2 regions of the Paenibacillus sp. FSL R7-0331 genome follow, and region 1 is predicted to be linked to the other one. Evidence: predicted binding sites of a transcription regulator. Region 1 holds the regulator's gene; the other holds the start of a gene.

Region 1 (3,425 bases):
GTATAAGGACAGTAAGAACGGTCAGCTTCCGGCGCTGCGCCAGACTTTGCAGTCTTCAGGAAGCGAGCAGGCTTCCGAATGGAGCAGCGTCATTGACCGGATCTATCCGGATCTGCTGACCGTCAAGGAGACATGGGATGTGCTGAGCGACAAGCTGTTCGGCCTGCTGCCTGACCGCAGTGATGCGGCAGCCGGAGAAGCGGGGCAGCTGGTGTCACGCCTGCATCCCGGCAAAAAGCCGAGGGACTGGGAAGAGCTGGCTGCACTGGAGAATACGTTGAATCTCTGCCTCAGCGATATCATCCGCAGGGGCGACAAGATGCTCAGTGAGATGCGTGATACCGACAGCCAGTCATCCTCAGACAGCCTGGTTACCGACATCGGCGGATTGTTCAAGGACCTGACGTCCATCCGGGAGCAGATCCGCTTCTTCATGGGTCTGAATGACGAGAATATTGTGTACTGGATGGAGGGCAGCAGCAACTACCGCGGCAAATCACTGCAGCTGTATGCTGTTCCGGTGGATGTCAGCACCCAGCTCAAGGAGCTGTTCTTCGATAAGAAAAAGAGTATAACCTTGACCTCGGCCACGCTGTCTGTGGATAAATCCTTTCAGTTTATGATTGATAATCTTGGTCTGGGCGAAGCCGCGCAGCAGGACAGGCTGATGACGGCACTGCTGCCTTCACCGTTTAATTACCGTGAGCAGGCACTGCTCGTTATTCCGCGTGATTTTCCGAGTATTAAGGGCAGTGTGGGGGATGCGCGGTTTGTTGACAAGCTTGTGCATTCGCTGGCAGAAGCGGCAATTGCAACGAGAGGACGCATGCTGGTGCTGTTTACTTCTTATAAGATGCTGAGGCAGGTCTACGATCCGCTCAAGGAAGCGTTGTCCTCGGAGGATATCGCCGTACTTGGACAAGGAATTGAAGGGGGCAGCCGCAGCAAGCTGATCCGGCGGTTCCAGGACAGTCCGGCAGCCGTACTTCTGGGCACCAGCAGCTTCTGGGAAGGCGTGGATATTCCCGGTGATGCTCTTACCTGTCTGGCTATTGTGAGACTTCCGTTTCAGCCGCCTAACCACCCGCTTGCAGAGGCCAAGTCAGAGCTGCTCCAGGCGCAGAAAAAGAATCCGTTCATGAAGCTGTCGGTTCCCCAGGCGGTTATCCGCTTCAAGCAGGGCTTCGGCCGGCTGGTTCGTACCGCTCAGGATCGGGGAATTGTCATTGTATATGATACCAGGGTAATCGAGTCTTACTACGGAAAGTATTTCCTCTATTCGCTGCCCGGACCCAAGATGGAGCATATGCTGACCGACCAGATGGTTCCGAGAATTGAGGAATGGCTGGAAGGCGGCATTTCATAAAGACTTTGCGTCATTATCTATTTATTGTCCAGAGCCCGCCTCCGTCTCCCGTTGATTGATAAGGGGACGGATGCGGATTTCATACACATCTGAGCATCATCAGAGCAAGACTAAATTTAGGAGGAGAATACATGAAATCGGACAAAATATCAGAGGCTGTCGTACGCAGGCTCCCTGTGTACCTGCGTTTCCTGAATGATCTCCAGAAGCGTGAAATTGCAACCGTTTCTTCCCAGGAGCTGGGACAGAAGCTTGATCTTAATCCGGCTCAGATCCGCAAGGATCTGGCTTATTTCGGTGATTTCGGCCGGAAGGGCATCGGCTACGATGTGTCTTATCTGATCGAAAAAATCCGTCACATCCTCAAGCTTGACCAGCAGATCAACGTTGCGCTGGTAGGAGCCGGTAACCTTGGCCATGCCCTTTCAAACTACAATGCCTATCTTAAGGATACAATGAAAATAACAGCCATCTTTGATTCCTACGCTCCTAAAGTGGGACAAAAGATCAACTCCCTGACCGTTCAGCCGATGGAGGAGCTGGGCCGGACCATTCGTGAACAGGGAATCCGGATCGGTATTATTACGGTACCCGACAGCGAAGCGCAGAATGTTGCTGATATCCTGGTGGAATCGGGCATTGAAGCCATTCTTAACTTTGCGCCGGTTATTTTGAAGACCCCGCCGACGATACGTATTCATGCAGCTGATTTTACAACGGATCTGCAGAGCTTGGCCTACTATTTGCATGACGGAAAGGACGAAATAAGAGATGAGCAGCAATAAAACCATAATCGTGAACGGCCGGTTTCTTGTGCCGGGCTCGCTTAAGCCTGTCCTGAGCGGTTATATGACTATAGAGGATGATCTGATCACATACATAGGGGAAGACAAGCCTGCAGCCGAAGAGGGCGTTCTGACGGTTGACGGCAGCCGCCTGCTGTTCATGCCGGGACTGGTCAACACCCACGGCCATGCAGCGATGTCACTGCTGCGCGGGTATGGTGACGATATGGTGCTTCAGACCTGGCTGCAGGAAAAAATGTGGCCGATGGAAGCGAAATTTACCGGTGATGATGTGTACTGGGGAACAGCATTGTCTGTCCTGGAAATGTTAAAGGGCGGAACAACAACCTTCCTTGATATGTACGATCATATGGACCGGGTAGCAGAGGTTACGGAGCTTTCCGGCATTCGTGCTGTACTGATGCGCGGCGCGATCGGCCTGTGTCCTGAAGATGTGCAGAATCAGAAGCTGGCAGAAGCTGTAGAATTCGCGCGCAGCTGGCACGGTAAGGCGGACGGCAGAATTACAGCTATGCTCTCACCGCATGCGCCGTACACCTGTCCTCCGGATTTCTTCATGAAATTTGTACAGGCAGCCCATGATCTGGATCTGCCGATGCATACGCATATGTCTGAGACACGCCATGAAGTGGAACAGAATGTCGCTGATTACGGCCTTCGTCCTGTGGCACATCTGGAGAAGCTTGGTATGTTCACCCGGCCATCCCTGATTGCCCATGGCGTTCATCTGAATGATGAGGAAATTGAGATTCTGGCGAAGTACAATGTCGGAGTATCCCATAACCCTGGCAGCAACCTGAAGCTGGCGAGCGGGGTTGCCCGTGTGCCGGAACTGCTGAAGGCGGGAGTCAAGGTTTCACTCGGCACCGACGGGGCAGCCAGCAACAACAATCTGGATATGTTCGAAGAGATGCGGCTTGCCGCCCTGATCCACAAAGGCGTCAGCGGTGACCCGACAGCTGTGCCTGCACCGGAAGCGCTGCTGATGGCAACGGAATACGGGGCCTCCTCCATCTATCTGGCTAATGTGGGCCGCCTGGCTGCAGGCATGAAGGCAGACTTTATTGCCATTGACATTGACCAGCCGCATCTTCTTCCTCATTCCGACCTGCTCTCCCACGCGGTATACTCAGCAAGTGCAAAAGACGTGGCGCATGTCTGGGTTAACGGCAAGCAGGTGGTGAAGGACGGCCAGTGCCTGACGCTGGATGAAGAGGAGATCCGCCGCAAAGCGCAGGAGACTTTCGAAAGCC
Region 2 (3,425 bases), 2.0 Mb from region 1:
CCCCTTTGGTAACGGGATGTGCAGGGTTACCCTCAACCTTTACGATCCGTCCGTCCTGCTTGTGCAGCAGCAGGCCGCAGGTATCAGGGCAGTCCAGCGGACATACCGCCGGAAATATACCGTCTTTGCTATGCTTCAAGGCTGATGTCCTCCTTTACATTTCAGGTGAATTCACATTCTATTTTGATCAGACTGCTCATCTGTCCATTGTATATTGGCTGCACCCCAGCGTAAAGAAAATCACCCGAACCAGCCTGATTCGATCTTAGTATGTCCGGGTAATAGAGCATATGAAACACTCCCTATTTATTCGCCGTGATATCCGGTTTCGTTCCCCCGAGCCGGATCAGCACGGCGAATTTTGTGTTATCTTCTGCTCCAATTTTAAGGTTCAGATACAAAAAGACACTGCCGGCGGTTCCGCTCTCCTGTCTGCGTACTAAGCAGGAGGTGACGGACACGCTAGCAGTGTCTTTATTATATTCTCTTATCTTAATATTGCGGTCTAGGCATGCTTCTTCACGCTGGAGCTTGATACCCCTTCTACCGGGCTAACTGCCGCTGGCGCTTTGCGCAGGTAAGTCATATAATAAGCCGCTGCTACAAAGACCGCCCCCCCGGTAAGATTACCGAGCCATACCGGAACGAAGTTATTGAAATAATCAAGCCAGGTGAAGTGTCCCTCAAATATAGCAGCAGGGATCAGGAACATGTTGGCTACGACGTGCTGGAAGCCAATGGCTACGAACGCCATAGTCGGGAACCAGATACCGAGGATTTTACCGCTGAAATTATCTGCTCCGTAAGAGAGCCATACCGCAAGGGCTACCAGCCAGTTACAGCCGATCCCGGACACAAAGGCCTGTACGAAAGTTACATCAATCTTATGCTCAGCCATGCTGATTAGCTTCTCCAGGTATACACCTTCAGCCGTCAGACCGACCACATGACCGAAGAAATAAGCAACAAACAGGGCGCCTGCCAGGTTGCTGAGCGTAATCAGCACCAGATTCTTAATGACGTCCCAGAACGAAATCTTCTTCGCTATAAAAGCAAGCGGCACAGCCATCATATTACCGGTCAGCAGCTCCCCGCCGGCCAGCAGCACCATTATCAGTCCGACCGGGAAAACAGCAGCCCCGATAAAGTTAGCGATGGAGCCCCATTCTGCCGGAGCATTCGCTATAACGCGAATATCAAGTAAAAATCCGAGTGAAATAAATGCCCCTCCCAGAAAACCGAGAATTAGTACGGCTGCAAGCGGGTTATGGGCCTTCTTGATTCCGTTCTCTACCGTTACCTCGGCAATCTGTTGCGGTTTGTTGTATGCCATGATTCCTATCTCCTTTGAAAATTACTTAAAATTTGTTCCTTTATCTCATTGTAACGTGATCCTAATCACATTAACGTGATAAATATCACCACAAGAAACGCTTCGTGAAAGTTTTCACTGACATGTCAAATTTAGCACAAGCACAAATGAGATGAATGTTAAAAAAAACACAGTAACAGTTCATGCGCCGGTATGTATACAGAGTAAAAAAACCGGAGCCTCAGCGGCTCCGGTCCTGATTATATTTATATTTTTTATACGGTCACTGGCTCTTTGCGTTCTACCGTCTTGGGAAGAGCCTGCAGGCCGGCAGTGTTCAGGAAGTTCCACGGCTTGTTGTAGTGCGGCTGGAAGAAGAAGTCGATAAAGGCCAGCTGGTCTACCGTCATCCGGTTCTGGATGCAGACCGACACCGTATTGATCGACTGGGTCAGGTCCATTTTGGACATAATCTGTGCTCCGAGAATCCGGCGTGTGCCGCGGGCATAGACTACCTTCAGCTGAACCTCCTCCACAGTCGGCATAAATTCCGGACGGTAGTTGTCGGTAATCATAACGCTCTCTACCTCCATACCTTCTGCCTTGGCTGCTTCTTCAGTCAGGCCGGTTCCGGCAATATTATCTTCATAAATTTTGATGCCTGACGTTCCCTGTGTGCCCATATATGGGATAGTGTTTGACACCAGATTGCGGGCAACCAGTGTACCCATACGGACCGCATTGGTCGCAAGAGGAATATAAGCATGCTGTCCGGTCGGATTGTAATGGATCGCGCAGCTGTCTCCGGCAGCAAATACATCCGGCAGGCTGGTCTGCATATAATCATTGACCATAATCGCCCCGTTCGGCAGCATATCCACCTGGCCCTTAAGCAGCTCTGTATTCGGGCGGAAGCCGATGCAGAGAATGACCAGATCCGTTTCGTGCTCGCCTTTGCTCGTAATAACCTTGGTTACTTTACCGTTCTCTCCGGCAAAAGAGCTTACTTTTTCACCAAGCGCCAGCTTAATGCCGTGATCCTCAAGCGATTTTTGGATCGGAGCTGTAAATTCCTCATCCAGATACTTACTCAGAATACGCTCCTCGCCGTCAATCAGGGTCACTTGCTTGCCGTTCATCTGGAAGGCTTCAACAAGCTCTACCCCGATATAACCTGCGCCGACAACAGTAATTCTTTTTACCTGCTCAGCCCGCTCAATAATGGTGTTCGAGTGGTTATAGTTTTTGGAGAGCAGGATACCGTCCAGATCCATTCCCTCAAGCTTAGGGATAATCGGCCAGGAGCCGGTAGTCATAATCAGCTTATCATACGTATCATTAAATTCCTCACCGGTTGCCAGGTTGCGGGCACGCAGTGTTTTGGCGGCGGTATCTACCTTAATGACTTCATGGCGCATCTTGGTGGTAACACCGAGTTCAGCCAGCTTTTCCGGTGACGAATAGAACAGGCCTTGCGGGTCCTTAACTACTCCGCCTACATATAGGGCAATGCCGCACGACAGGAATGAGATGTTATCATTGCGCTCGTACACCGTAATCTCGGCGTCCGGGTAAAGCTGTGCGGTATTAACAATTGCGGCGGTTCCGGCATGGGTACATCCAATGACTGCTACTTTCATGATTTCTTCCTCCTCCAAATTGGCAAGCATATTTATTTAATATTTGTTTGCGTATGTGATTAATTTCACTTTATACGTTGATTATATTGTGATTTTTCTCACATTACAAGTATAATTGTGATTTTTCTCACATTGTTCACAATTTGGATTACCTTCTGGTTTGTTACCTGCAGCAGCATGCTGCTCCGGTTATGTTATTTTCCCCAATCAGGCGGAGTTTATGTCTGCTGGCGGCAGGAATCAGCGGTGTAAGGAATCCGGGTATATGCGATAGGCGCCTATTTATTTTTACCCAAAAAAAATCCCTGATACCATAGCGGCAAGCCGCCTGGCTCAGGGAGAGCATTCATTTTTTTTCATTTAGATGAGCCTATACCAGGCCGTGCAGTACGCCGTCCTCATCGACCAGCAGCCCTTCAGCAGCCGGTTTGGCGGGAAGACCCGGCATGGTAACAATGCTGCCGGTAATGACA

What was found. The regulator Rex, encoded in region 1, represses fermentation and respiration genes when NADH is low (regulators of the CRP and FNR family bind a similar motif). The targets are predictions, from matches to a motif close to TTGTGAAATATTTCACAA.
Region 2: a site for Rex is predicted at 1,456-1,473, ahead of R70331_RS28555 (formate/nitrite transporter family protein). Genes of this name have one in related genera too.

The regions. Positions count from the first base shown of each region.
Region 1 is NZ_CP009284.1:4,530,782-4,534,206, reverse strand. It holds gene dinG (ATP-dependent DNA helicase DinG) at 1-1,366, shown strand, start outside; gene R70331_RS19455 (redox-sensing transcriptional repressor Rex) at 1,498-2,151, shown strand; gene R70331_RS19450 (amidohydrolase) at 2,138-3,425, shown strand, end outside.
Region 2 is NZ_CP009284.1:6,541,576-6,545,000, forward strand. It holds gene R70331_RS28550 (molybdopterin-containing oxidoreductase family protein) at 1-139, opposite strand, end outside; gene R70331_RS28555 (formate/nitrite transporter family protein) at 506-1,333, opposite strand; gene R70331_RS28560 (FAD-dependent oxidoreductase) at 1,588-2,952, opposite strand; gene R70331_RS28565 (formate--tetrahydrofolate ligase) at 3,323-3,425, opposite strand, start outside.